DNA from 2 places in the Oceanobacillus timonensis genome. Region 2 is predicted to be linked to the other one. Evidence: a T-box and tRNA genes for the amino acid it is inferred to sense, from the RefSeq annotation. Region 2 holds a T-box; the other holds one or more tRNA genes.
What was found. A T-box is a leader RNA that pairs with one kind of tRNA and senses whether it is charged. The one in region 2 lies ahead of alaS (alanine--tRNA ligase), so its partner is inferred to be a tRNA-Ala.

Region 1 (15,757 bases), 2.0 Mb from region 2:
TGTAATGGCATATCAATCGCATGAATAACGCGGTTTCCTAGCAAATAATTGACTACTTCTGACATGGAAGATGCTGTGGACTTTCCGTGCATCACAAGTAAAACAGCTATTTTTTGATCGTTCATCACAGTCTCGACCGTGTCATTCTCTGGTGTTATAAAATGCGTCATTAATTCAATTTCTTCAGCAGGTAAAGTCATTCCAATTTGTTCCTTTAGATAATAGGCAATCTGATTAGCAGCTTGCCGGTATGAAGCATTCGGATGAACCACAACTGGAATAGGGGTTTTCTTTATATCGTTTCGAAGGTGATTTCGAAAATTCTGCAGGTGTAACCCGAGTACAAAAAGCTGCCTTTTAGGTATTGGAAAACCAAATGTTTCTTTTAATGCTTCCCCTGCATAATGAAGTGTATCAAAAAGATCCTTATCAATTAACTGGTTCCAGCTTTCTCTTTGGTTTTGAAGATGTCTGTATTTTTGATTCAATTCCGATATATAATCTATCACTACCTTTTCTAAAACTTGAGTCGATTTTTTCGAGTTTTTGCTGGTAGAATCAAAATACTGATAGATGTTTGGAACATTAGCGGAATCCTTCCCTGTATCGTGCTCAATATCCAGCGGAACTTTTTTCTTTTTATTCTCTGTATTATTTTCACTATAACCAAGAAAATCTTCCAGTTTGATAACTACATGTTTCCTATCGCTATTTAAATAACGATAATAAGCATGTGCACAAGCAATTTGAATATCGCTCTTCAGCTGCCCTATATTGCCTGGACAGTCGTAAGTAAGGAAAGCTTCGCGGCAATCTGCTTCTATAGAGAGTGTTGTACTCATTTTGGCAGCTTCTTCTTGAAGAAAAGAATCAATCAGCTTTTCTCTTTCCTTATAAGTTCTTTCCCGCAACGGCGGAATATTTAATTTGATCGAAAAACGCCGCAGCAATGTTGGAAGAAGGACATCATCCGGATTCTCTGTTGTTGCACCAATAATTGCTACCTCTGCAGTCCGTTCGTGTGTCGCATCGCCTAAACGATGATACGTTCCTTTATCCATAAGATAAAATAGCATTTCTTGGCCGGATGGAGGAAGACGGTGTATCTCATCTAGGAAAAGAATACCTTTATGCGCCATATCGACCAGTCCTCTTTTATCCTCATCCGCTCCTGTAAAGGCGCCTTTTTTAATTCCAAAAATCTGACCGATTAACAGTTCTGGATTCTGGGCATAATCCGCGCAGTTAAATGATACAAAAGCATTGTTATCTAGCATACTTGCTTGTTCAACCGCCAATTGCGAAAGTTTTTCAGCTAGATAGGATTTACCAGTTCCGGTTTCCCCTGTAAAGAGTATTGGCAAAGGACGAGATGGATAAGAAAACGCTGCCATTCCAGTTTCTAATATAGGACGAAGCGCTTCCTCCGAACCGATTAAATCCATTTGTTCACTCTCTGAGGATTCAGATGTTTCTAAAGCATAGCGTACTGGTTTACCAGATATTTTGTTAGCTTTATTTCTTTTTACTAAATCATTCAAATATCTACTTGCAGTAGAACGGTCAATATTCAATTGTTCTCCTACTTCCACAGCAGTTACTGCTTCTCCTTTCAATTGGCTTAAATATTGATAAATATCCGTTATTCGACTCATACGTATGAACCTCATTTGTATAATATTATTTACGTTCTCTATAACTCTATCATAACAGTAGATAACCAAAAATACATGTGTCTAATCTGTGTATGACGTTTGCACACATATATTGACCATCAAAAGAAAGCTGCTATATCAATATTTAATATAAATGGCACAAAATTTGCAATATTAATTTTAACAATACAAGAGGAGGGGACCTCAAAATGAAAGCGCAAACATTTTACGTTAACAAATCTTATTGATCAAAACGCTTTATACGTTGAAAGAAAATTTAACAATGAGGAGTGAAAGAAATGCAAAAACGTGGTAAACGGTGGCTGAGTTGTTTCGCTATATTTATTCTTTTCCTGTCTATACAAAGCCCTGCTCTAGCAGATAATAACACAACGGAAGAAGGCGCAAGTGAAATAGAATTCATTGAACAAGAAAACGGACCTGTACTTGGGTACTCTTCTACATCTGGTGTAGAGATAATTCAAGAAGGAGCCAACCAATTTAAAGACCTGAATCAGAATGGTGAATTAGATGACTACGAAGATTGGAGGTTATCTACAGAAGAAAGAGCAGAAGACCTTGCATCAAAAATGTCAATAGAAGAAATTGCAGGGCTTATGCTATACAGTTCTCATCAAAGTATTGATTCTGCTGAATTGACAGACGAACAGAGTAGCTATATAACAAATGATAACCTTCGTCATGTATTGATAACGAATGTGGAAAGCCCGGAAACAGCAGCACAATGGAATAATCATGCCCAGATTTTGGCTGAGAGCTTAGGGTTAGGTATTCCATTAAATAATAGCTCTGATCCGAGACATGGTATTGACGCCAGTGCAGAATTTAACGCTGGTGCCGATGGAGAAATATCTATGTGGCCAGAGACAATCGGTTTAGCTGCAACATTCAATCCTGATATTGTGGAACAATTTGGGCATATTGCTGCGGAAGAGTATCGTGCACTTGGCATTGCTACTGCTCTATCTCCACAAATTGATATTGCAACAGACCCACGATGGTATCGATTTCCGGGTACATTCGGGGAAAACTCCGATTTAGCAGCTGATATGGCAAAAGCCTATGGAGACGGTTTTCAAACCTCCAGTCAGCAAGATGAAATAGCTGATGGATGGGGACATACAAGTGTCAATACAATGGCAAAACACTGGCCTGGCGGTGGAACAGGTGAAGCAGGACGTGATGCACATTACGCTTTTGGAAAATATGCTGTTTACCCAGGCGATAACTTTGATGAGCATCTTCTCCCTTTTTTAAATGGCGCATTTGATCTAGAGGGAGGCACAGATTCCGTCTCTGCTATAATGCCATATTATACCATTCCTTGGAACCAAGATGAGCAGTATAACGAAAATGTTGGTAACTCCTATAGTAAATATATTATTCAAGACCTTCTCAGAGATAAATATGATTATGATGGTGTTGTCACAACTGATTGGGGAATTATCGGAGATCCAAATGAAGATATCGAACAATTTGCAGGCGGAAAATCTTGGGGAGTAGAAGAACTTTCTGATCCGGAAAGGTTCTATAAAGTTCTGATTAATGGCGTCGATCAATTTGGTGGAGTAGATGAAGCAGACGGAATTTTAGAAGCATATCAACTTGGTGTCGATGAGCACGGAGAAGAATTTATGCGTAATCGTTTCGAGGAATCTGCTGTTCGTTTATTAACAAATATTTTTCAAACTGGCTTATTTGAAAATCCTTATTTAAAAGTTGAAGAAACAACGGAAACTGTCGGCAACTCTGAATATATGGAAGCAGGATTCGAAGCACAACTTCAATCGATTATCATGTTAAAAAATAAAGATAACGTATTGCCTCTTCAAACAGAGGATAATGAACAACTGACAGCATATGTGCCCGAAAGATGGTTCCCTACTGAAGAAAGCAGCTTTGGAGGAGACGGTGAAACCCCAGAAGGAGAATGGGCTTCCCCTCTTAACCTGGATATTGTTGAAGATTATTTTAATATTACTACTAATCCAGATGAAGCAGACTTTGCGTTAGTTGGAATAGAAGGTCCAGATGGCGGACTCGGTTATTCATCTGAAGATGTTGAAAACGGAGGAAATGGTTATTTCCCAATTACGCTGCAATATGGGGAATATACAGCTGAATATGCTAGAGAAGAAAGTATTGCTGGAGGGCATCCAACAGAAGAATCTGCTAACAGGTCTTATAAAGATAAAACTGTCACTGCATCCAATACAAAAGACCTTGACTTAGTACTTGAAACAAAAGAAAAAATGGGGGACAAACCAGTAATTGCTTCCGTTTCTATGACCAATCCCGCCGTTTTAGCAGAATTTGAAGAAGAAGTAGATGCCATTTTGGTAGATTTCGGTGTCCAAGATCAAGCAGTATTAGAAATATTATCAGGTAAGGAAGAACCTTCCGGATTACTTCCATTCCAAATGCCAGCTAATATGAGAACGGTAGAAGAACAATATGAAGATGTAGCTCATGACATGGTAGCTTATGTCGATTCAGAACGAAACACTTATGATTTTGCATTTGGCCTAAATTGGGATGGCGTTATCCAGGATGAAAGAACTGAAAGATATGAATTTGATGGAGCGTCCGGTAATGAGCTTCCTGAGACAGCTACCTCCATGAATGTTTATTTGGTCACCGGATTTGTATTACTTCTTTTAGGCGGGGTATTTCTAGTCATTCAACGAAGAAAAAACATATAAATTAAATCCGTTTGTAATCAGGTTATTCATTGAGTAATAACGAATTTGATTTCACAATACAAAAAAGTGTGCACTTGCTTTCAGAAACCATATGCTACACTTCTTATATTTCTTCAACACGTCGAATAAGTGATATTAATCATATAAACAAAAAAGTTTCCTTCATTCTCAAAGGAAACTTTTTGTTTATATGAACATTTATATAGGAAGCTTCCAAGCGGACTCGAACCGCTGACCCCCACCTTACCATGGTGGTGCTCTACCAACTGAGCTATGGAAGCAATTGGCTCCACAGGTAGGATTCGAACCTACGACCGATCGGTTAACAGCCGATAGCTCTACCACTGAGCTACTGTGGAATATAGATTTAATCCAAATAAAAAAATAAGCCTGGCAACGTCCTACTCTCGCAGGGGGAAGCCCCCAACTACCATCGGCGCTGAAGAACTTAACTTCTGTGTTCGGCATGAGAACAGGTGTGACCTCTTCGCTATCGCTACCAGACCTACACGATGTAGGTCGTTCGATGTTGTCCACAAGGACGTGAACGTTTTTAATCGAACATCCTTCAATATTTTCAATTAGGATTTGCACCCTGAAAACTAAATAAGAGTAACGTGACAAACAAAAACTTAGATAAGTCCTCAATCGATTAGTATCCGTCAGCTGCACGTGTCGCCACGCTTCCACCTCGGACCTATCAACCTCATCGTCTTTGAGGGATTTTACTCACTTGAAGTGATGGGAAGTTTCATCTTGAGGGGGGCTTCATGCTTAGATGCTTTCAGCACTTATCCTTACCACACGTAGCTACCCAGCTATGCTCCTGGCGGAACAACTGGTACACCAGCGGTGTGTCCATCCCGGTCCTCTCGTACTAAGGACAGCTCCTCTCAAACTTCCGACGCCCACGACGGATAGGGACCGAACTGTCTCACGACGTTCTGAACCCAGCTCGCGTACCGCTTTAATGGGCGAACAGCCCAACCCTTGGGACCGACTACAGCCCCAGGATGCGATGAGCCGACATCGAGGTGCCAAACCTCCCCGTCGATGTGAACTCTTGGGGGAGATAAGCCTGTTATCCCCGGGGTAGCTTTTATCCGTTGAGCGATGGCCCTTCCATGCGGAACCACCGGATCACTAAGCCCGACTTTCGTCCCTGCTCGACTTGTAGGTCTCGCAGTCAAGCTCCCTTCTGCCTTTACACTCTTCGAATGATTTCCAACCATTCTGAGGGAACCTTTGGGCGCCTCCGTTACCTTTTAGGAGGCGACCGCCCCAGTCAAACTGCCCGCCTGACACTGTCTCCGAACCGGATTACGGTCCTGGGTTAGAATGGTCATACAGTTAGGGTGGTATCCCACGGATGCCTCCACGTAAGCTAGCGCTCACGTTTCAAAGGCTCCCACCTATCCTGTACAAACTGCACAAACATTCCATATCAGGCTACAGTAAAGCTCCACGGGGTCTTTCCGTCCTGTCGCGGGTAATGCGCATCTTCACGCATAGTATAATTTCACCGGGTCTCTCGTTGAGACAGTGCCCAAGTCGTTGCACCTTTCGTGCGGGTCGGAACTTACCCGACAAGGAATTTCGCTACCTTAGGACCGTTATAGTTACGGCCGCCGTTTACTGGGGCTTCGATTCAGAGCTTCGCCCGAAAGCTAACTCTTCCTCTTAACCTTCCAGCACCGGGCAGGTGTCAGCCCCTATACTTCGCCTTTCGGCTTCGCAGAGACCTGTGTTTTTGCTAAACAGTCGCTTGGGCCTATTCACTGCGGCTCAGACTCAGCCTGAGCACCCCTTCTCCCGAAGTTACGGGGTCATTTTGCCGAGTTCCTTAACGAGAGTTCTCCCGCTCACCTTAGGATTCTCTCCTCGCCTACCTGTGTCGGTTTGCGGTACGGGCACCTATGATCTAACTAGAGGCTTTTCTTGGCAGTGTGAAATCCGGAACTTCGGTACTTCATTTCCCTCCCCGTCACAGCTCAGAAATATGTCAGACGGATTTGCCTATCTGACTTCCTCGCATGCTTGGACGCACATCCATCGGTGCGCACTCCTTATCCTCCTGCGTCCCCCCATTGCTCAAACAATCATGAGGTGGTACAGGAATATCAACCTGTTATCCATCGCCTACGCCTGTCGGCCTCGGCTTAGGTCCCGACTAACCCTGAGAGGACGAGCCTTCCTCAGGAAACCTTAGGCTTTCGGTGAAAGAGATTCTCACTCTTTTTTCGCTACTCATACCGGCATTCTCACTTCAAAGCGCTCCACCAGTCCTCACGGTCTGACTTCTCTGCCCTTTGAACGCTCTCCTACCATTGTTCGTAAGAACAATCCGCAGCTTCGGTGATACGTTTAGCCCCGGTATATTTTCGGCGCAGCGTCACTCGACCAGTGAGCTATTACGCACTCTTTCAATGATGGCTGCTTCTAAGCCAACATCCTGGTTGTCTGTGCAACGCCACATCCTTTTCCACTTAACGTATACTTAGGGACCTTAGCTGGCGGTCTGGGCTGTTTCCCTTTCGACTATGAACCTTATCACCCATAGTCTGACTCCCAAGCGGAAGTAACTGGCATTCGGAGTTTGACTGAATTCGGTAACCCGGTAGGGGCCCCTAGTCCAATCAGTGCTCTACCTCCAGTACTCTATTGCTTGAGGCTAGCCCTAAAGCTATTTCGGAGAGAACCAGCTATCTCTGTGTTCGATTGGAATTTCACCGCTACCCACACCTCATCCCCGCATTTTTCAACATACGTGGGTTCGGGCCTCCAGTCAGTGTTACCTGACCTTCACCCTGGACATGGGTAGATCACACAGTTTCGGGTCTACGACCGTATACTCACTCGCCCTGTTCAGACTCGCTTTCGCTGCGGCTCCGTGTCTTCCACTTAACCTTGCATACGATCGTAACTCGCCGGTCCATTCTACAAAAGGTACGCCGTCACCCATAAACGGGCTTCGACTACTTGTAGGCACACGGTTTCAGGTTCTATTTCACTCCCCTCCCGGGGTGCTTTTCACCTTTCCCTCACGGTACTGGTTCACTATCGGTCACTAGGGAGTATTTAGCCTTGGGAGATGGTCCTCCCGGATTCCGACGGAATTCCACGTGTTCCGCCGTACTCAGGATACACTCCGGAGGAAACGCTTTTTCGATTACAGGGCTGTTACCTTCTTTGGCTGACCTTTCCAGGTCGATTCATCTAAAGCATTTCTTTGTAACTCCAATGGAATGTCCTACAACCCCAAGAAGCAAGCTCCTTGGTTTGGGCTCTTTCCGTTTCGCTCGCCGCTACTCAGGAAATCGATGTTTCTTTCTATTCCTCCAGGTACTGAGATGTTTCAGTTCCCCGGGTATGCCTCACCTACCCTATGTATTCAGATAGATGTCCTGTTCCATTACGAACAGTGGGTTCCCCCATTCGGAAATCCTCGGATAATAACATTTACTTACAACTCCCCGAGGCATATCGGTGTTAGTCCCGTCCTTCATCGGCTCCTAGTGCCAAGGCATCCACCGTGCGCCCTTATTCACTTAACTAAAGTTTTTGAATAAGATGGCTGATTACTGAATGTAATCATTTGTGTTGCTATATCCATAGCTTTTTGCCTTATTTCTAAAGTTTGATGTCGTTGTTACTCTTATTTAGTTTTCAAGGTACAAAAATGGAGCCTAGCGGGATCGAACCGCTGACCTCCTGCGTGCAAGGCAGGCGCTCTCCCAGCTGAGCTAAGGCCCCGTAATCATAATATGTTTAGATGGTGGGCCTGAGTGGACTCGAACCACCGACCTCACGCTTATCAGGCGTGCGCTCTAACCAGCTGAGCTACAGGCCCATCTAAATGTGGAAGAGAATTGCTCTCTCAAAACTGAACCAAACAACCAAGTACGAATTCCGTAATATATCCTTAGAAAGGAGGTGATCCAGCCGCACCTTCCGATACGGCTACCTTGTTACGACTTCACCCCAATCATTCGTCCCACCTTCGGCGGCTGGCTCCTAAAAAGGTTACCCCACCGACTTCGGGTGTTACGAACTCTCGTGGTGTGACGGGCGGTGTGTACAAGACCCGGGAACGTATTCACCGCGGCATGCTGATCCGCGATTACTAGCGATTCCGGCTTCATGCAGGCGAGTTGCAGCCTGCAATCCGAACTGAGAACGGTTTTCTGGGATTTGCTAAAACGTCACCGCTTCGCTTCCCTTTGTTCCGTCCATTGTAGCACGTGTGTAGCCCAGGTCATAAGGGGCATGATGATTTGACGTCATCCCCACCTTCCTCCGGTTTGTCACCGGCAGTCACCTTAGAGTGCCCAACTAAATGCTGGCAACTAAGATTAAGGGTTGCGCTCGTTGCGGGACTTAACCCAACATCTCACGACACGAGCTGACGACAACCATGCACCACCTGTCACTTTGTCCCCGAAGGGAAAACTCTATCTCTAGAGCGGTCAAAGGATGTCAAGACCTGGTAAGGTTCTTCGCGTTGCTTCGAATTAAACCACATGCTCCACCGCTTGTGCGGGTCCCCGTCAATTCTTTTGAGTTTCAGCCTTGCGGCCGTACTCCCCAGGCGGAGTGCTTAATGCGTTAACTTCAGCACTAAGGGGCGGAAACCCCCTAACACCTAGCACTCATCGTTTACGGCGTGGACTACCAGGGTATCTAATCCTGTTCGCTCCCCACGCTTTCGCTCCTCAGCGTCAGTTACAGACCAGAGAGTCGCCTTCGCCACTGGTGTTCCTCCACATCTCTACGCATTTCACCGCTACACGTGGAATTCCACTCTCCTCTTCTGCACTCAAGTCCTCCAGTTTCCAATGCACGTTTGCAGTTGAGCTGCAAGATTTCACATCAGACTTAAAAAACCGCCTGCGAGCGCTTTACGCCCAATAATTCCGGACAACGCTTGCCACCTACGTATTACCGCGGCTGCTGGCACGTAGTTAGCCGTGGCTTTCTGGTCGGGTACCGTCAAGGTACGATCAGTTACTATCGTACTTGTTCTTCCCCGACAACAGAGTTTTACGATCCGAAAACCTTCATCACTCACGCGGCGTTGCTCCGTCAGACTTTCGTCCATTGCGGAAGATTCCCTACTGCTGCCTCCCGTAGGAGTCTGGGCCGTGTCTCAGTCCCAGTGTGGCCGATCACCCTCTCAGGTCGGCTACGCATCGTCGCCTTGGTGAGCCATTACCTTACCAACTAGCTAATGCGCCGCAGGCCCATCTGTAAGTGACAGCAAAAGCCGTCTTTTAACTCCTCATCAGGTGATGGGAAGTGTTATCCGGTATTAGCTCGCGTTTCCGCGAGTTATCCCAGTCTTACAGGCAGGTTGCCTACGTGTTACTCACCCGTCCGCCGCTCGTTCCACGAACTTCCCTCCGAAGAGTTCCGTTCGCTTCCCGCGCTCGACTTGCATGTATTAGGCACGCCGCCAGCGTTCGTCCTGAGCCAAGATCAAACTCTCCATAAAAGTGTTTGAAACGTTAGCTTTCAGAAGTCAACTTCTGACTTATTTTTTAAGAAAAACGAGGTTGTCTTTCTTCTTTCGTACTGGTTGTTTTGTTCAGTTTTCAAAGAGCAATTATTTAATCTATCGTTTTTAGCGACAAGATATAATTTATCATGTTTCGTTTTTGTTGTCAACAACTTTTTTAAAGTATTTTGTCGAAGTAGTTTCGCTTTATTTCGTTTCTTTATGACAACAAAAATTAATATACCATAGAAAAAACAGAAGGGCAATACTTTTTTACAAAAAATTTACTGAACGTATTACTTTTTTTATATTCCACTTAGAAAACTACTTTACTCAACTAGACAACGGATTACAGACGCCCTATTTCCTACTTAGAAATGAAAGATTTCTTCTATCTCTTAACATAGGAATCCTGCGTCCCGTTACACTGCGATAAACTTAATCTCATCCCTATCTTTAGTATACCCATTTTGATGTCCTATTTAACATCTTAATATACAAGTAATATATACTGCGCATCCAAAAGCTGGCGATTATTCTCGATGAATAAACATAAAAGTATTTTTTATTAAGAAATCATTTCTCGCCCGCTTATCATAATATATCTTACAGCGATTTATATATTAGTCATTCCTCTGAAATAGTTATTTTCTCCATAAAATCATAAAAGCTTGTACATATCCATCCAAACATAGCATATATATTAACTAGAACGAATTACTTCGCACTACTGCAGATGCCCACCATACATGTCACTACCTAAAAAAGGAGGAAGAAAATTGAATCATTTCTATACAATTCGTTTAAACCGGAAGAAAATAATCTTAACTGCTGCTATCGTTTTAACAGCAGCCCTTCTTATCTGGACGCAAACACCTTCTATTATGGCAATGTTTACAAAGGATGAACCTGCTGCCCTTTCAAAAGGAAATGAAGACGTAGAAGACGTTGCTGTTACCTTCAATATTAGCTGGGGAGAGGAGAAAGTAGAAAGTATTCTGGACGTATTAGAAAAAGAAGATGTACAAGCTACATTTTTTGTCAGTGGTGAATGGGCTGAACGACATCCTGATTTATTAGAAGAAATTTCTGAAGGAACGCATGAAATTGGACTGCTTGGTTATCGCTATAAGAGTTATTTAGATCAGGAACCAGAACAAATAAGAAAAGATTTGGTAAAAGCGCAAGAGGTTATGGACAAATTGGGATATGAAGATATTCAGCTTTTACGGACACCACACGGACATTTAAACGAAGAAATTATTGAATTAGCAGAGAGCATGCAATTTCAAGTTGTCCATTGGAATGTGAATCCGGATGATTGGGAGAATCCCGGAGTAGAAACCATCATTGATGAAGTTATGGAACAAACAGAAAATGGGGATATTATTCTGTTGCACGCTTCTGATAGTGCCAAGCAAACTGCTGAAGCTTTAGAGACAGTCCTTCCCGGATTAAAAAATAAAGGGTATGGATTGATTACGATATCAGAAATGGTCAATCAAGCAAAGGCAGACACCGAACTGATTGATTGATTTTTCCGGCCATCGTGAAGCCTTCTTTAAACCATACCAAGTATAGACTCAATGGAGTCTGTCTTTTCAATATAGATTCGCATGGGAACATGCAACAGGCAGCACCTACTTAATGCGGAGAGGTGCTGCCTGTTTACTGTTTACCCTTATAGTAATAGAAGAAAGAAAACACCATGCCGTGTCATGTATCAAATATAGCGATCATCAAACCAGCTTGTATAGCGCTTCCATGACAAAGAGGAGCTCTCTAATCATTGATTTATGCTTTCCTTTGTTCTTTATTTGATTTCTGCTGCGTTTTCTGCTCTTTGTCCGATTTTTTCTCCACAAAAGGCAGTTTATGCAATGTCAAGATTTGATACATGTTACATACCAATAGCGGAACAACCATTAACCAAGCATAATCCGTGCCATCTACCATTAATCCGGGAACCCATTCGGCTGTTGTAAAAACGACCATGAAAAAAAGTGCTGGAACAAAAGCTGTCGAATTCGTTTCTTTTGTTTTGATCTTTGCTACCATCCATCCAATTAAAAGCATTGCAGCAGCAATCAGTATAAACCAATATATTGCTGTATCTCCGTCTGCTGCACGATAAGGGAAATAAATAAGATCAAATAAAACAAAAATAATCAAACCAACTTGTACGATTGTCCAGTATCCTTTGAATACATTCAGTCCCATTCGATTCACAAACAAATACGCAAAGAACCCTGTCATACTGACTGCCGCAAAGGTTAGACCCAAACCTAAAAAGAAAACAAATACCCCGAGTAACTCCATCACATTAAACGGAGACATATATGTAAGATATTCTTCCGGTCGTATAAAGAAACTTGCAATCAACCCAGCAAGCCCTCCAAGCCAGAATGTTTTCCAAAAGAAATTTACCAATATTCTTGTGTTCAATTCTTCACCCCCTAAAGAAGTCGCCATCCGTATTTTATCATGAAGTGTCCTTTTTTTCTTCATTGCCTGTGTATATTTTGTTAAATTATCAAACATATTAAGGGTACAGATCATATTCTTATCATCATAAATAATATTAAAAACAATACAATCTCGTGCTTTTTGAAAACCTTCTAACATTTCTTAGTAAAATGATACTTTCTAATCCCGCTTACGAAAGGAGCGTATATTATGAAACGTCACATGCCCATTATATTTTTACTCCTATTCATATGTTTTATCTCTGCCTGTGGAAATAATGAAGAATCGCGTGAAGCTGAGTACGAAACTACAAAAAGAATGGTTGTTGATATCTTACAGACAGAGGAAGGGAAAGCAGCGTTAAAGGATATATTAAATGATAACGAATTACAGGAGAGCGTGGTTATCGAATCAGACGAAGTGAAAGAGGCTGTAACGAATGCATTATCCTCCGACAAAAGCAAAGAAAATTGGAAAAAAATGTTCCAAGACCCGGAGTTCATACAAACTTACGCAAAATCAATCTCCACAGAGCAACAGAAACTGATGAAAGATCTGATGCATGACAGTCAGTTCCAAGAGCAAATGATTGAAATATTGAAAAATCCGGAAGTGGAGGAGCAAATGCTTTCTGTTATGACGAGTCAAGCATACCGTGCCCACTTGGAAAAAACCATTCAGGAAACACTCCAATCTCCGTTATTTAAAGAAAAGATAGATAAAGCGTTAAATGAAGCTGCTAAAAAAAGTTCATCCGGCAGCAACGAAGGAAATAACGAGGAGTCGCAGGATAGCAATAATGAAAATGACGGAGCAGACTCATCCGAATAGAGAGTCCTTATACGTAAACAAACAGGGTGCTGTTCATTTCAACAGACACCCCATTTGCTTGCCATTCTATTCCTCTAATTTCGCTACAATTTTTGCAGCAATTTTATGATACTCTTTTCCGTTTGGATGGTCCTCCTGATAAACAGATGGAGCAAACTCATCTTCTTCCTCATATGGCTGCTGCAGTGGCAATTGACCGATTACCTTTGTTTTCAATACATCTGCAAGCTTTTGACCGCCGCCTTTTCCGAAAACATATTCCTTCTCACCAGTTTTCCTGCTCTCATAGTAGGCCATGTTCTCCACAACGCCAAGAATTTCATGTTCTGTCTTCAGAGCCATTTGGCCTGCACGAGCTGCTACGAAAGCTGCTGACGGATGAGGAGTGGTCACAATAACTTCTTTACAAGATGGCAAGAGTTCATGTACATCCATTGCAATATCGCCTGTTCCAGGTGGTAAATCAAGCAATAGATAATCTAATTCTCCCCACTCTACTTCTGTAAAAAAGCTGTTTAACATTTTACCGAGCATTGGTCCGCGCCAAATAATCGGTGAATTATCCTCTACGAAGAATCCCATGGAAACAACCTTAATCCCGAATCGCTCTACTGGAATAATCTTCTCTCCGCGAACAACCGGTCTTTCTTCTACCCCCATCATATCAGGGACACTAAAACCGTAAATATCCGCATCGACAATGCCTACTTTCTTACCTAAGCGCATTAAAGAAACCGCTAAGTTAACGGTTACAGTGGACTTGCCAACACCGCCTTTCCCGCTGGCAACAGCGATAAATTGTGTATTGGTAGCACCACTGATTAATGTTTCTTCTTTCGCTTTTTCCGCTTCCGCCTGATATTTTTGTACCGTCTCTTCCGGAAGCTGTTCAAAACGCAATCCGACTGTATTCGCACCGTTACGTTTTAAAATACCAACAATCTCTTGTTGCAACTCCATCTGTTCGCCGGTATTCATCTTGGAAATGCCGACTTTCACGCTGACATGTTTTTTGTCTTCCTTAATCGTAACGGAAGAAATCGCATCCAATTCCTGCAAGGTTCTATGTAAAAAAGGATCTTTTACAGAGCCAAGTAACTCTATAATCTCTTCTTGTGTTAACATATTTCCACCATCCTTTATGAATCTGTCCAATGATTAGTATAACATAAAACGAAACTTCATTCAGTTGGTTTGTTTTGTAACCAACTGAATGGTAGTTGAGTTAATCAGGAGATGTAGTGACCGTTTTTTCCCATTCTCTTTACAATTACCCTTATATAAGCATCGGGAAAATTACGGACACTCATGCTGTGGTAAAGTGAAACTTTATTAAGAGGAGGGATTCTTTTCATCCCTCCTCTTAATATTAGTTGAACGAATCGGGCCGCTACTGGCTGTTTGATATACTGCGTAGTATTCCTAAATCCCCTCTTTTCTTGAAGCAGGTATCTTACAGCCAGTTGCACTGCGGTAAAACGAAACTTCATTCAGTTGGTTTGTTTATGCTTCCAAATCATCACTTAAACACGAAAAGGGCTGGCCTCAGCCAAACCCCTCTCATTCATAAAGATTAAAATTGCAGCGTTCCTTACTCCTCCTCGTTGTCTTGAGGTTCTTCCGTAACATACCGTAGAATTCCTTCATAAATACTGGCAGCCATTTGCCTTTGGTACGTGTCATTCTTCAATAGCTCCCGCTCTCTCTCGTTCGATAAGAAGCCAATCTCCACTAATGCTCCCGGCGTCTCTGCATGCTTTAGCAAATACATTTGATCAATAGCAAGAGGCTGCCTGTCCGTGTTTTCTAAATTTCGGGTTATTTCTTCCTGAATCATCGTCGCCAGATGCTCTCCCTCTTCAAATTTTGGATAATAAAATGTCTGAGCGCCATGCCATTGCGAATCAGGTAATGCATTCAAATGGATAGAAATAAAAAAGTCGGCCTCTTTCTCTTGAATAAATGCTAATCGATTGCGTATATCTTCGGATTTACGATTAGCCAGACCGCTTGTCCCTTCCGCTGCTAAATCAACATCCTCCTCACGGGTCAAATGAACGATAGCCCCATGCTGCATCAAATACGTTTGAAGGCTTTTGGAGACGGCCAGTGCAATATCTTTTTCCTCTGTCCCATCTGAACCAACTGCACCGCCATCCGGGCCGCCATGTCCAGGATCAATAACAATCACTTTCCCATTTAGCGGCAGTGACCACGTAGAATTAGAAGAATTAATTGCTTCCTTCGTGGGATACTGTAATAAGAAAATAAGTATAAATAAACCAAGAAACCAAAAGGACAGCTTCTTCTTTTTTGACATATGGCTTCGTTCCTTTCGTTCCCATATTCAGGGGTGTATTTTTCAATTTGAATGGTTCTTACCGCACAGCTGTTTCTAACAGCATGTACAAACTCTAAAAGATATAAACAGCAAAAGCCCTTATTAAAAATTTATGGGAAGAGTCCCCGGTTTATGACTTATCTTTTGTAGTATGCTAAAATAAAAATAAATGTTTGAAACTGTACCACATGTGATATTGTATTTATAGGAATAATGATTCGGAGGTATTATTATGGCAGATTGGATA
Region 2 (15,757 bases):
CATGAGAGCCGTATTGGCGCAGGGGTGATCTATATCCTGCAACAAAGTATTCAAGCGGGACATGTTTATCTGCCTTTTGAAAAATGTGTGCAGGAGGTTATTTCCCTGCTTCGTCTACCTAATCCGGACCAGGGGTATGTTTCCGACGTTATTATGCAGCTAAATACAGAGAAAAAAATTATCGGTGTTGACGAACGCGTCTATTTGCCGTCTTTATACTATGCAGAAGATAATTTTACTGCCAGTTTGAAAAAAATCATCAGCAAACCGGTAGAGGATGAAGTACCTTTAGCGGAACTGTTGAAGATTACGGGGGATATTGAAGAAGCAGAGTCATTGAGCTATGGAAAAGAACAATTTGATGCCATTGTCCAGGCAATTCATTCGAAAATGATGATTTTAACAGGTGGTCCGGGAACGGGGAAAACAACCGTTATCACCGGTATTATTCAAGCTTTTGCCGAGATTCACGAGCTTTCATTAGAGCCGTCGGATTATAAGAACAAAGGTGAGTTCCCCTTTGTTTTAACAGCTCCAACCGGGCGGGCTGCAAAACGGATGTCTGAATCGACTGGCTTACCTGCTGTCACTATCCACCGGTTACTGGGCTGGAATGGAATGGGGAGTTTTGAAAAAGATGAACAGGAACCCTTATCCGGAAAGCTGCTGATTGTTGATGAATTTTCGATGGTAGATACTTGGTTAGCAAATCATTTATTTAAAGCAATTCCTGAGTCGATGCAAGTGATTCTTGTTGGAGATGAAGACCAGCTACCATCAGTGGGACCTGGACAGGTTTTAACCGATTTGATGAAAAGCGGCGTTCTGCCTGTTATTTCTTTAACAGATGTCTATCGTCAAAAAGAAGGTTCTAAAATTATCCGGCTTGCCCATCAGATTAAAAATGCAGATTATGATAATCATTCGTTAGAAAATGCGCGTGATTTCAGTTTTATTCCTTGTTATGACTACCAAATGACAGATGTATTGACATCGATTATTGACAAAGCACAGAAAAAAGGAATTGATCCTTCGTCTATTCAGGTTTTGTCCCCGATGTACCGTTCACAAGCCGGTATCCATGCAATTAATGAAGCATTGCAGCAGTTAATCAATCCTCCAGGAGAGAAGAAACGGGAGATTGTTTATCAAGATGCGGTTTTTCGTGTGGGAGATCGTGTGATTCAGTTAATTAATCAGCCTGACGACGGTATTTATAATGGAGATATCGGCGAAATTGTCGCCATTTTTAAACCGGAAGAAAACGAAGAAAATGAAGAACAAATTGTGATTGCATTTGAAGATAAAGAAGTTGTCTTTATCCGAAAAGATTATAATAACTTCACGCATGCTTTCTGTATTTCCATCCATAAGTCGCAGGGAAGTGAATTTCCGATTGTTATTCTTCCCGTTGTTTATTCCCATCATCGCATGCTGCGAAAAAACCTTTTATACACGGCGATTACAAGAGGAAAAGAGTCCCTGATTATTTGCGGCGAAAAAGAAGCATTTTTCAAAGGTGTGCAAACCGAAGATACGAACCGGAGATTTACTTCATTGCAGGAGATGTTAAAGATTCAATTAGGAAACCAAAAAGCGGAGAAAAAAGAATATGAAACCGTAGAGGATATTCCCGAAGAAGAATTATCTCCATACGATTTTATGGAATAGATGTATATATTTTTTGATTATGGGCAATAATTGGATGATACCAAGCGGAAAAAGGATGAAGAAATATGCTGGTATGTCCAAATTGCCGGGAAAAACAAATTGGAAAATTAAGTCCCACTAGCTATTATTGTTGGGTATGTTCCATTGAATTAACGGTTTCCGGGGAGGAATTGCATATCCATCAGGTCGAACCGGATGGAACGCTCAGTTCATTAGATGACTTATTTTCTAAGGAAGAGCGAAGATTATTATAATGCGCTTCTTCCTATAGCGGAATTTTACGAACAATTATCTGTGATAAACTCCCAGTCTGTTGGTTACACTACCATAGACTGGGAGTGATTATATGTGGAAAAAAATAAAAGCAAAACAAGTCATCTATTTTCTGGTGATTGCGATTCTTTCCTTTATTCTTTTATATTTTTTAGCAATTACGAAACCTTATTATGCAGCATTTTTTTCCTTTATTGGCAAGTTGCTCTTTCCGTTTTTAATAGCTGGAATTGCGGCTTTTCTTCTGCATCCATTGATTGAATGGATGCATCGATATCGAATACATCGCGGCATAGCGGTATTAGTTATTTATCTGTTCTTTTTTGGCGGAGCCGGGTATGCGATTTACCGGGCCTACCCGCTGATTGTGGAACAAGTAAAGGAAATGAGCCGAAACTTTCCGGAATTTATTGCTCTGTACCAGAACGGTTTAAACAAGGTATATACGTCTACTTCTTTTTTACCGGAAACCGTGCATGACCGGCTGGATATGTTTATTCAATCATTAGAGGATACAATGAATAACTTTTCAGGAAAAGCCATTGGCGGTTTTAATGATATGATGGATGCTGTCATCCTTTTGACTGTTATTCCGGTACTTGTATTTTATTTCCTGAAAGACTATCCATTTATCAAATCCTTTCTATTTCGTTTTGTTCCTGCGAAATATCGGGATGAAACAGGCAGTATCTGCAGAGAAATAAGTAAAGGTCTCGGGGGATATATTCGCGGACAGTTTATTATCAGTGCTGCAGTAGGTGTTATCTCGACTCTTTGCTGGATGTGGATGGACTTACCATATGCTCTTTTATTGGGAATTATTTTGGCAATCGTTAATATTATTCCATATTTTGGGCCTATCATTGGTGCTGTTCCAGTTGTCACAGTTGCCTATATGGTACAGCCTGAAAAAGCGCTTCTCGTTATCGTGATTATCTTTATCATCCAGCTGATTGAAAGTAACCTGTTGTCCCCGTACATTATGGGAAAAACCGTCAAAATTCATCCAATCGGCATCATTTTTGCGTTATTATTGGGAGGACAATTGGCGGGAGTTATCGGTATGATCCTTTCTGTTCCGGTTTTTACAATGTTGAAAGTACTGTTTCAACAGTATCAACTTTCCAAAAGCAGGAAGTCGGGAACTACAAGTTTCAAGTAGCTTCAAGTAAGAAAAATTGACATAGAGCGGAAAAATCAATATAATAACGCTAGAATCAAACGAAACAACTAAAAATAACGCATGCTGTTAAACATGATGTCAATCACGATGAAGGTGCTGAGTACATGACAAGCTATTCCAAGAGAGGGAATCCCCCGGCTGAAAGGACTCCTGAATAAATGGTTATGGAAAGCTACACCAGAGTACGGCTAATCCCCGTCGGTATCATACCGTTAAAATGAGAAAAGAGATGAACATATATTTTGTTCATAATAAGGGTGGTACCGCGAAATCTCGTCCCTGCAATCATGCAGTGAGGAGATTTTTTATATTTCTACATAAATGAAGGAGGCAAATATAATATGAAATCTTTGAGTTCCGCAGAAATCAGGCAGATGTTTATTGATTTTTTTAAAGAGAAAGGGCATCAGGTAGAGCCAAGTGCTTCTCTGGTGCCGCATGAAGATCCTACACTTCTATGGATTAATAGCGGGGTAGCAACATTAAAAAAGTATTTTGATGGCCGTATTATCCCTGATAATCCTAGAATTGTGAATGCGCAAAAAGCAATACGTACCAATGATATTGAAAATGTTGGTTTTACTGCGCGTCACCATACGTTTTTTGAAATGCTGGGCAACTTTTCCATCGGTGATTATTTTAAAGAAGAAGCCATTGAATGGGCATGGGAGTTTCTTACAGATGAAAAATGGATTGGTTTTGATCCGGAAAAGTTAGCTGTCACGGTTCATCCGGAAGATGATGAAGCTTACGATCTTTGGTTACAAAAAGTCGGTCTGCCAAAAGAACGCATTATCCGGTTGGAAGAAAATTTCTGGGATATCGGAGAAGGCCCGAGCGGACCGAACACGGAGATTTTTTATGACAGAGGAGATAGTTATGGAAATGATCCGACTGATCCGGAACTTTACCCGGGCGGAGAAAACAGCAGATATTTAGAAGTATGGAATCTGGTGTTTTCTCAATTCAACCATAATCCGGATGATACCTATACCCCGCTTCCGAAGAAAAACATTGATACCGGAATGGGACTGGAACGGTTAACATCCATTATTCAAGAAGTACCTACAAACTATGAAACAGATTTGTTTATGCCAATTATCCAAGCAACAGAAATGATTGCTGACAGGAAGTATGGAGAAAATGAAGCAGCAGATATCGCATTTAAAGTCATTGCTGATCATATTCGCACAGTAAGCTTTGCTATTGGTGACGGGGCAATACCGTCTAATGAAGGCAGAGGCTATGTTCTCCGCCGATTATTGCGTCGTGCCGTTCGTTTCGCCATAGACATCAACATCCAGGAAGCTTTTATGTATCGTCTTGTTCCGGTAGTAGCGGAAATCATGAAGGATTTCTATCCGGAAGTTGTCAAAGAAACAGATTACATTCAAAAAGTCATCAAAGTAGAAGAAGAACGTTTTCATGAAACGTTAAATGACGGTTTGGAAATTTTGACGAAATTGATGGAAACGGAAAAAGAAAAAGGCAGTAATGTATTTCCGGGAGAAGAAGTATTCCGTCTATATGATACGTACGGTTTTCCCAAAGAATTAACAGAAGAATACGTGGAGAAACTAGGATTTACCGTGAATCAGGAAGGCTTCGAAAAGGAAATGAAGCTGCAGCGTGAAAGAGCAAGAAATGCACGGCAAAAAGTTGATTCCATGCAAGTACAGGATACTATATTTTCAACAATCGATGTAGAAAGTGAATTTGTAGGCTATTCGGTTTTAGAAAAAAATACGGTTATCCAGGCGATGATTCAGGATAAAGCAACAACAGACTCTGTTGAGGCAGGGCAAGAAGCATATATTCTGTTGAAAGAAACACCATTCTATGCAGAAAGTGGCGGACAAGTTGCTGATACCGGCTCTATTAAAACGGATAATGCGTATGCGGTAGTCAAAGATGTTCAAAAATCTCCCAATGGACAACATATCCATCACGTTGAGGTAAAAGAAGGCGTATTACACGTTTCTGAGGAAGTAGAAGCTGTTGTGGATAGAGCTTTCCGTAATGATGTCATCAAAAACCACACCGCTACCCACTTGCTGCATCAGGCATTAAAAGATGTACTCGGATCGCATGTGAATCAGGCAGGTTCATTGAATGAAAAAAATCGGTTTCGCTTTGATTTTTCGCATTTCAGCAGTGTAACAGAAGAAGAGCTGGAAGAAATCGAAAAAATAGTGAATCAAAAAATATGGGAGTCGCTGCCGGTCATCATTGAAACAAAAGGGATTGAAGAAGCAAAAGCAATGGGCGCGATGGCATTGTTTGGTGAAAAATACGGGGATGTTGTCCGAGTTGTTCAAATCAGTGATTACAGCATTGAGTTATGCGGCGGATGTCATGTGGGCAATACAGCAGAAATCGGTTTGTTTAAAATTGTTTCAGAAAGCGGAATAGGAGCAGGAACAAGAAGAATTGAAGCTGTTACAAGCAAAGAAGCTTATGTATATTTGAATAACAAAATTGAATTATTAAAGCAGTCGGGCGCATTATTAAAAGCAAGAGAAGAACAAATTCCGCAAAAAGTATCTGCATTACAAACGGAATTAAAAGAAACACAGAAACAAGTAGAATCTTTACAAGCTAAATTATCGAATCTGGAAGCTTCCTCTATTTTAGATGAAATAAAAGAGGTAAATAATGTAAAAGTTCTGGCGAAACAAGTAGATGTAAAAGATATGAATCAACTGCGCTCTATGGTAGATGAATTAAAGCAGAAAATAGAGTCAGGTGTAATTCTTCTCGCAGCTGTCAATAATGATAAAGTACAGCTTGTTGCAGGAGTAACAAAGGATGTCATGCAACAAAACCTCCATGCAGGTAATTTAGTAAAACAGGCTGCTACCATTTGCGGCGGTGGCGGCGGTGGTCGTCCGGATATGGCGCAAGCTGGGGGAAAAGACCCATCTAAAGTTACAGAAGCATTACAAAGTGCTATAACTTATGTAAAAGACATGACAAATGCTTAATCCTTGGTTGTATCTTTTCTCATAAATAAGTATAATGAAAAAGATAAACATGTTAAAATAGTAGAAGGTTAATGAAGGACGAGGTGTCATTATGAGTTCAATTGATAAAACAATGAAATTCAACTTTTCCGAAGAACCATTTGACCAGGATATTAAGAAGATTTTAATGACTGTTCATGAATCATTAGAGGAAAAGGGATATAATCCGATTAACCAAATAGTCGGTTATTTACTGTCAGGAGATCCTGCTTATATTCCTAGGTATAATGATGCGCGTAATATGATACGTAAAGTGGAACGGGACGAAGTGATTGAAGAACTTGTCAAGTTTTATCTAGAACAGAATAAGGAGAATTCATGAAAGCAATAGGTTTGGATGTAGGTTCAAAAACGATAGGTGTTGCGCTTAGTGATGCTTTTGGGTGGACTGCTCAGGGATTGACTACTATTTATTGGGATGAAACAGAAATCGAATCTGCAGATGAAGAACTTACAAGCCTGATAGAGGCAAATGAAGTATCTCAGATTGTTGTCGGTCTTCCGAAAAATATGAATGGTTCGATTGGTGAAAGAGCAGAAGCATCAAAGCGCTATGCCGAGTATGTGAAAGAAAAATACCAATTGCCTGTTGAGTTATGGGACGAGCGTTTAACTACAATGGCAGCGGAACGTGTGCTTCTGGAAGCGGATGTGAGCCGTAAAAAAAGAAAAAAAGTCATTGATAAGATGGCAGCTACAATGATTTTACAAGGTTATCTTGATTCAAAAGGAGGCGTTATTTAATGTCATTAGAAGAAAAAGAACGAATTATTATTCCAGATGAAAACGGGGACGAGCATCTTTTTGAAGTGCTATTCACCTTTGACGTGGATAAAACAGAACAATCGTATATAGCTGTCGTACCTGCTGAACAAGCAGAGGAAGAAGAAGTAGAAGTATACGCGTTCCGTTACGAAGAACAGGACAATGACGATTTCACACTTTACCCGATTGATTCCGATGAAGAGTGGGAAATGGTTGAAGAAATGCTAAACACTTTAGCAGACGAAGAAGAGTAAACCGTAAAAGAAAGCGGATGTCCAGATTTTATGGCGTCGGCTTTCTTTTATGGTGCATTTATGTACTTTTTGGTTCGATAAATAAGCCCCTTGTTCGTCTGAATGAAAAAACCTTTTAATATCTGCTGAAAAAATATAAATTTCTCCAATAATCCTGATTAAAACAAAACTTTTGGTTTATAATGTAACAGGATGAAATAAAATAACAGGAATATTGGATAATTTTATATGAATTTAGTATAATAAAGCGGATGAAAGGGGGATACATGGTGTCAAAAGATGACAAGCCGAATGGATTCCAAAAAAATCTTATTCAAAGAGGAAAAGATGCTTCTAAAGTGAGAAAGATTGTCGCAATTATTATTGTATGTTTTATCCTGATTATAGTAATCGGAGGAATCTCTGGTTATTTATATATTCATTCCGCACTGAAACCGGTGGATGAAGCGAATTCCACCCCGGTAGAAGTTGAGATTCCCATTGGATCTTCCAGCTCAACAATCGCCGGTATACTTGAGGAAAATGAAATTATCAAGGATGCTCGTATATTCCGTCTCTATACAAAGTTTAATAATGTGAACGAGTTTCAAGCCGGAAATTATACGTTTAATACGGCTATGAGTATGGATGAAATCATTGAATCATTGCAGCATGGCAGAATTATTGTAGATGCTGCGCATACAGTAACAATTCCGGAAGGGTTAACAGTAGAAGAAATTGCAGAAGTATATAGTGAACAATTTCATTTCTCCGAGGAAGATTTCATGGAGGTAGCCAATGACCCTGCATTTATTGATGAATTGATGGAGAAGTACCCTGATTTGTTAACGGAAGACATCCTGGATGATGATATCCATGTTCCTTTAGAAGGTTATCTGTTTGCTTCTACTTATGAATTTTATGAAGAGGAACCATCTATTGAAGCGGTCATCGATCGCATGGTTGAACAAACCAATTCTATTTTCCAGCAGTATGAAGGGGAGATAGCGGAGCAAGATTTCACCCCGCACGAAGCAATCACATTTGCATCGGTAGTGGAGAAGGAAACGGCCCATGAAGAAGAAAGGCCACAAATTGCAGGTGTGTTCCAAAACCGTTTAGACGAAGGGTTGAAGCTGCAGACGGATCCGACAGTGTTGTACGCAAAAGGAGAACATCAAGCAGTTGTTACTTTTGAAGATTTAGAAGTAGAATCGCCGTATAATACGTATGTCGTGGACGGATTGCCGGTAGGCCCTATATCCAACTTCGCGGAAAATTCATTGCGAGCTGTATTGTCTCCGGAAGAATCAGACTATCTTTATTTCTTACATGATGAGGATGGAAATATTCACTTTTCAGAAACCTTTGAAGAACATGGTGAAAATCGGGAAGAGTATATAGATTAAAGCGTGTGTTTTTAAAATACACACACTTAAACGGATTAATGGAGACTTTCTCCATTTTCCGTTTTCTTTTTTACACATTGCGTCCACGAGATTTTTTAAGTAAAAGGAATTGGTGAGATGAATAAAGAAATCAAAAAGTACCTGGAATCTCTATTACCGGCGTCTTCTGCATCTGTTGCAATGCTGGAAAATGATGCAGAAGCTAATCATGTGCCAATCATAGACAGAAGCAGTATGCATATGATTAATCTTATTTTAAAGATAAAACAACCGGAAAAGATTCTGGAAATAGGTACAGCTATTGGTTATTCTGCCTTGCGTATGCTGGAAGGAGCAGAACATGCTGATATCATTACCATTGAAAAAGATGATACACGCTATCATGAAGCAATCAGCAATATTCAAGCCTGGCAACGTGATCATCAGATTCAAGTTATCGCAGGTGATGCAGCGGAAGTAATGCAGGAGTTAGCTGAAAGTAAAAAGCAGTTTGATGTTATTTTTATGGATGCTGCAAAAGGGCAATATCAAACTTATTTTGATTTAGCCGATAAAATGCTCACTTCCGGCGGTATATTAATTACGGATAATGTATTATTCCGAGGAATGGTCTATTCCGCTGAAGAGGCGCCTAAAAAATATAAAACATTGGTACGGAAATTAAAAGCGTACAATGAAATGCTAATGAATCATCCCGATTATCATACATCTATTATCCCGATGGATGATGGTGTTTCTATTAGCTATAAAAGATGAAAGATGTAAGGAGATAACAGCATGACAAAAAATAAACCCATTGTAATTGGTGTTGCAGGGGGGAGTGGCAGTGGAAAAACTTCCGTAACCAGGTCCATTTATGACCGTTTTAAAGAGACATCGATTTTAGTGATAGAACAGGATGCCTATTACAAGGATCAATCGGACCTTCCTTTCGAGGAAAGATTGCAAACAAATTATGACCATCCATTAGCATTTGATAACAACTTATTAGTAGAGCATCTGAAACAGTTGATTGCCTATCAACCGATTGAAAAACCCGTTTATGATTATAAGGTCCACAACCGCTCTAATGAAACCATTCATGTTGACCCGAAAGAAGTCATTATCGTGGAAGGAATTTTAATTTTAGAGGATGCCGATTTGGTGGATTTAATGGATATCAAGGTGTTTGTTGACACAGATGCTGATTTAAGAATTATACGGCGCCTGTTAAGAGATATTAAAGAGCGTGGCAGAACGTTGGAATCGGTGATTGACCAATATATCCAAGTGGTTCGGCCTGCACACATGCAATTCATTGAACCGTCCAAACGTTATGCTGATTTAATTATTCCTGAAGGCGGAGAAAATCATGTTGCCGTAGATGTTATGGCATCTAAAATAGAAAATATTTTAGCGAAGAATGCCATTAGATAATTATTTCTCTTGCTAATTTAGGTAATATCTGCCATAGTATTGATTAGTATATTTTGAATAGTTACCACATAAACTATATAGCTAATTTTATTCATTTATCCGGTTTAACTGGCTATAACACGCCTGCTTATAGAAATAATGAAATAGTTCATTACAAGTGAGGCTGTTTGCCAATAATCATCCAACGTTTTTTTGACAAGCGGGTAATCGCAAATTTCGTTCAGCGGGGATAAACGTCCCCACTGAATGAAATTTCATTTTATAAACATGGAATAAAGGGCTTTTTCTAGAGTAAATATTACGCTGAAGAAGCTGTATTTGTTCCTTGATAGAAAAGAAATCAGAAGGAGTGTATCGAGATGGCTGCAGAAAAAAGCTTTTATATGACAGAAGAGGGGAAAGCTAAGTTAGAGGACGAACTGCATTATTTAAAAACTGACCGTCGTCAAGAGGTCGTTGAAAGAATAAAGGTAGCTCGTGATTTCGGAGATCTATCCGAGAATTCCGAATATGATGCCGCAAAAGATGAGCAGGCATTTGTGGAACAGCGTATTACACAAGTGGAGAACATGATTCGTAATGCTGAAATTATTGAGAATGATAATGCCAATCCTGACGTTGTTGCGCTTGGAAAAACAATTACTTTTGTAGAATTACCTGATGGTGATGAAGAAACGTATACCATTGTAGGCAGCGCGGAAGCTGATCCATTTGAAGGGAAAATATCCAATGATTCTCCTATGGCGAAAAGTTTATTAGGACATGAAATTGGAAAAGATGTTACAGTAACAACACCAGCTGGTGAAATTGAAGTTCGAATAACAAATGTAGAATAAAAAATAGGAAGCGATTGCACAGGATGTTTTACCGCAACGCACCATAGTGAATAGATAGATGGTAATTTCTCTGAAGAAGAATTATCTTACAGAAAACTTACAGTTCATGCTGACTGTAAGTTTTTGTATTTCTGATAAAAAACGTTAAAAATCAGACTGCCTGAACGAATAGTATTTAGAACACAGAAAGATATTCTTTTTCATTTTCTTTTTAATCATCACGTTTAAAGAAGAGACGAACAGTATTTTTATGCTAGAATAGAATAGACAATGATTGTTGAAATCGATATGATAGTATAAAGGGAATAGAGCAGTAAGGAGGATTATAGGTGAGTCAGACAAGATCAAACAAATTTGAAAAAAGAAGAAAGAATACACATGCTATTACGATTCTATCTATTGTTGGGGGGTTAGTGATAGTTGTCTTGCTTGCAACATGGGTATTTGGCGGCGGAGATGATACAGCCGAAGAAGGAACCGAATCGGATGCATCCGAAAATACGTCAGAAGATGCGAATGGTGAAGGCGGCGGGGAAGATGATAATGGTTTTCTAATAACAGATCCAGATTCCGATGATGAGAACAAAAATGAAGATGAAAATGATAACGGATCTGAAAACGAAGACGCCAATAAAAAAGAAGATAATGAAGATGAAAACGAGGGTGAAAACGAAGATAAAGATGAAAATGAAAATGATAACGAGAATGAAGATGCTTCCGATGAAGATGAAAATGAAGAAGAAAATGGGTATGATGATAGAGAATCAACAGAGCCATCGGATGATGATGCAGAAGAAGCCTATACTGGTGACTGGGATCCAGTAGGTACAGAACAAGAAGGCGAGCATAATACAGATTTTAACGATGGATCTTCGGACCGTGTTGAAATTAAGAGAGCCGTCTCCATGGTCACTGGTTTAAGTGAAGATGGTATGGTAGAGCACTGGGTTGGGAATAATGGGCCTGACAAAGTAATTGCTACGGTTTCTGATTCAAGCAACTCAGAGAATTATCGTGTGTTTCTGGATTGGGTAGACGGTGAAGGCTGGCAGCCGACGCAAGTAGAAGAATTGAATTAACATGATGCAGGACAGTAATGGAGGATGACGATGACAATCGGAATTATTGGAGCAATGGATGAAGAAATTGAATTGCTGAAACAAAAAATGACAGATGTACAAGAAATCGAAGTTGCAAATACTTCCTTTTATCAAGGATACTTGGAGGGAAAAGAAGTTGTCCTTCTGCTATCCGGTATTGGAAAAGTAAATGCAGCAATGTCTACAACGATACTACATGAACGTTTTAAACCTGATAAAATTATTAATACAGGCTCTGCGGGAGGATTTGCTGAAAATTTGGAAGTAGGCGACGTCGTCATTTCCACAGAGGTATTGCACCATGATGTAGATGCGACAGCATTTGATTATGTGTATGGACAAGTTCCAGGAATGCCTGCTGTCTATACCGCCTCTCCGGATTTGATAGAGTTGGCAGATAAGGTTGTTTTGGAATCAGACATCCAGGCAGAAACAGGAATTATTGCTACCGGTGATTCCTTTATGCAGCGAAAAGATCAAACAGCAGTAGTGCAGAAGCGGTTTCCGGAAATGCTTGCATTGGAAATGGAAGCAGCTGCGATTGCGCAAGTGTGCTATCAGTATAAAACACCGTTTGTCATTATTCGCGCATTATCTGATATTGCCGGAAAAGAATCATCAGTTTCCTTTGATGTTTTTTTGGAAAAAGCAGCAAAAAATGCAGCAGATGTGATTATAAAAATGGTTCAAAAATTATAAGCAGTATAAAAAACTCGTATTCGCAAAAAAGTGAATACGAGTTTTTTATATTCCTTACTGAAATCTGTTTTACTCCCACGCTTCGAAATAATCCTGGATAAAATGATAAAATACCCGTTCGGATGGTGCCAGATTACGGTTTTTAGGAATAATAATACCAACTGTCCGCTTCAGAGGCGGATTATCGATAGCAACTTTGGCACTATAAGTCGTGTTTACATCATTAAAGGCACTTTCAGGAAGCAACGTAATCCCCATCCCGGCAGCAACAAGCCCTTTAATGGCATCCAAGTCCTCTCCTTGTGATTGGATGTTTGGTGTGAATCCGGATTGAATACAAGCATCGATAACAAGTTGATGAAGTACATAACCTTCTGGAAACAACACGAAATTTTCCTCTTTTAAATGAGCTACCGAAATTTTTTCTTCTTTCGATTTAGCGTGATTTCTAGGAATAAGTGCATAGAAATTTTCCATAAATAGAACCTTGCCAATGATATCCGGTTGCGTATCAGGTAAAGGGCCGAGAAACGCTAAGTCAATTTCTCGATTTCTCACGGCCTCAATCAAAAAATTATAGGAGCCCTGTCTTAATTGAAAGCGGACATTTGGATAGCTTTCCTTAAATGCAGATAAAACCGTTGGTAAAAGGTTACTTGCTAAACTTGTCGGAAAACCGATCTTTATCGATCCCCGTTCTGGATCCAAGTATTCATCCACCTGCTTCTTTGCATAGTCGATTCCTTTTAAAGCTGATTTTATATGTGTTAAAAATATTTTTCCGATTGGCGTTAAAAGCACATTTCGACCAGTTCTTTCAAAAAGTTGCACTCCTAATTCGCTTTCTAAATTTGAAATCTGCCGACTGACTGCTGATTGGGCAACATGCAGTTCCAAGGCAGCTTCCGATACATGTTCTCTTTCTGCTACAGCAACAAAATACCTCAATTGACGCAGTTCCATATTTCCACCTCATATCAATATTAGATTATTCTTATGTTTATTATATATTGTTTCGATAAATAAAAAAACATAAAATGTATCTTACCCACTTTTAATGTACACGAAATGGAGGAACGCAGAATGACTTTTCAAGATTTTCCTAAAGCACAAGGGCTATATCACCCTGATTTTGAACATGATGCTTGTGGAATTGGCTTATATGCACATATAAAAGGAAAACAGACACATGACATTGTTGCCAAAGGATTGAATATGCTTTGTAAGCTGGAACATCGTGGCGGACAAGGAAGTGATCCGATGATTGGGGATGGTTCTGGTTTGATGGTACAAATACCGGATCAGTATTTCCGAAGAGTTTGCCCGGATTTCGATCTTCCGTCTGCGGGTGCATATGCGGTCGGTATGGTCTTTCTTTCTCAAGATAAACAAGAACAAACAAAAATCATAAAGAAGATCAATAAGTTGGTTGTTCAAGAAGGACAACAGCTAATTGGCTGGAGAGATGTTCCTGTTGACTCCGCTTGTATTGGAAAAGGAGCTGTGGATACATTACCGGAAATCAAGCAAGTATTTATTCGGGCGAATGCTGCTGGTAACCTGGATTTTGAGAGAAAGCTATATATGATCCGCAAGCAGGCAGAGCATTGGGCAGAAGAAAAAGATATTCGTTTTTATGTACCAAGCCTTTCCAGTAATACAATCGTGTATAAAGGATTACTGACCCCGAATCAGGTGGAGGGATTTTATCTGGATTTACAAGCAGCTGATTTTATTTCTGCTTTCTCTCTTGTCCACTCCCGATTCAGTACAAACACATTTCCATCCTGGGAACGGGCGCATCCAAACCGTTATTTGATTCATAACGGTGAAATCAACACATTGCGAGGAAACGTGAACTGGATGCGAGCCAGGGAAAAACAATTTGTTTCTGATGCATTTGGTGAGGATTTAGAAAAATGGTTGCCGATTATCCGTAGTGACGGCAGCGATTCTGCAGCACTGGATAATGCACTGGAATTTTTAACCCTTGCCGGAAGAGAACCTGCTCATGCGGCTATGATGCTGATCCCTGAACCTTGGGATAAAAATGACCATATGAATCAGGAAAGGCGCGCTTTTTATCAATATCACAGTATGATGATGGAACCATGGGACGGCCCGACATCCATTACATTTACAAACGGAAAGCAAATTGGAGCGATTTTAGATAGAAACGGATTGCGCCCGGCGAGATATTACGTGACAAAAGATGATTATATTATCTATTCCTCCGAGGTTGGCGTTGTCGATGTGGAAGAAAATAATATTTTATTAAAAGAACGGTTGCGTCCGGGGAAAATGCTGTTAGTGGATATTGAGAAAGGAAGAATCATTTCGGATGAAGAAATAAAAACAGCCATGACAACGAAGTATCCTTATCAAAAATGGATAGCCGAACAAACTACGACACTCGCTCCGGAAGTGGATGAAAGCATCCCAATGGATCCGCAATTATTCCATAAACAGAAAGCATTTGGTTATACGACGGAGGATATTGAAAAGTATTTGATTCCGTTAGTGCAGGATGGGAAAGACCCGATTGGTGCAATGGGGAATGATGTACCGTTAGCTGTTTTATCGGAACGTCCGCAAAGTTTATTTCATTATTTTAAACAACTCTTTGCTCAAGTGACCAATCCGCCGATTGATGCATATCGGGAACAATTAGTCACATCCATGATGACGTGGTTAGGCAGTGAGGGAGATATCCTCCATCCGGAGACGGAAAGGAAAAGGCGTGTCCGTCTGGATTCACCGATTCTTTCCAATGTGCAAATGAGAAAGTTGGAAAACAACGAAATGGCCGGACTGGATGCTGAAATGATAGAAACGTTGTTTACGAACGATATGAAAATTGCGTTGGATCAGATGTTTAAACAGGCGAAAACAGCCATTCAAAACGGGAAAAATATACTGGTGCTGCGGGATTCAGAAATGGATCAAAACCAAAAAGCGATACCGGCACTGCTTGCGGTTAGCGGCTTGCATCAATTTTTAGTTCGTGAAGGTATCCGGACAAAAACAAGTATCGTTATCCAGTCAGGTGAAGCGCGTGAGGTACACCATTTTGCAGCTTTGCTCGGTTATGGGGTGGATGCCATTTACCCATACCTCGTTTATCAAACCTATCAGCAGGCGTTTGAAGA

Region 1: it encodes a tRNA-Ala, which carries the amino acid that the T-box ahead of alaS (alanine--tRNA ligase) is inferred to sense. The anticodon was not compared.

The regions. Positions count from the first base shown of each region.
Region 1 covers NZ_LT800497.1:4,283,739-4,299,495, forward strand. Annotated here, with positions in the region: gene B7E05_RS21030 (sigma 54-interacting transcriptional regulator) at 1-1,655, opposite strand, end outside; gene B7E05_RS21035 (glycoside hydrolase family 3 protein) at 1,955-4,378, shown strand; tRNA gene B7E05_RS21040 (tRNA-Thr) at 4,587-4,659, opposite strand; tRNA gene B7E05_RS21045 (tRNA-Asn) at 4,663-4,737, opposite strand; rRNA gene rrf (5S ribosomal RNA) at 4,767-4,882, opposite strand; rRNA gene B7E05_RS21055 (23S ribosomal RNA) at 5,011-7,932, opposite strand; tRNA gene B7E05_RS21060 (tRNA-Ala) at 8,059-8,131, opposite strand; tRNA gene B7E05_RS21065 (tRNA-Ile) at 8,152-8,228, opposite strand; rRNA gene B7E05_RS21070 (16S ribosomal RNA) at 8,305-9,869, opposite strand; gene pdaB (polysaccharide deacetylase family sporulation protein PdaB) at 10,652-11,407, shown strand; gene B7E05_RS21080 (KinB-signaling pathway activation protein) at 11,667-12,317, opposite strand; gene gerD (spore germination lipoprotein GerD) at 12,549-13,169, shown strand; gene B7E05_RS21090 (Mrp/NBP35 family ATP-binding protein) at 13,236-14,294, opposite strand; gene cwlD (N-acetylmuramoyl-L-alanine amidase CwlD) at 14,761-15,489, opposite strand; gene B7E05_RS21105 (DUF948 domain-containing protein) at 15,743-15,757, shown strand, end outside.
Region 2 covers NZ_LT800497.1:2,296,585-2,312,341, forward strand. Annotated here, with positions in the region: gene recD2 (SF1B family DNA helicase RecD2) at 1-1,671, shown strand, start outside; gene B7E05_RS11175 (hypothetical protein) at 1,737-1,925, shown strand; gene B7E05_RS11180 (AI-2E family transporter) at 2,018-3,106, shown strand; T-box leader at 3,206-3,411, shown strand; gene alaS (alanine--tRNA ligase) at 3,469-6,111, shown strand; gene B7E05_RS11190 (IreB family regulatory phosphoprotein) at 6,203-6,472, shown strand; gene ruvX (Holliday junction resolvase RuvX) at 6,469-6,894, shown strand; gene B7E05_RS11200 (DUF1292 domain-containing protein) at 6,894-7,169, shown strand; gene mltG (endolytic transglycosylase MltG) at 7,436-8,557, shown strand; gene B7E05_RS11210 (O-methyltransferase) at 8,666-9,313, shown strand; gene udk (uridine kinase) at 9,335-9,973, shown strand; gene greA (transcription elongation factor GreA) at 10,333-10,809, shown strand; gene B7E05_RS11225 (YrrS family protein) at 11,139-11,888, shown strand; gene mtnN (5'-methylthioadenosine/S-adenosylhomocysteine nucleosidase) at 11,919-12,608, shown strand; gene gltC (glutamate biosynthesis transcriptional regulator GltC) at 12,678-13,571, opposite strand; gene gltB (glutamate synthase large subunit) at 13,692-15,757, shown strand, end outside.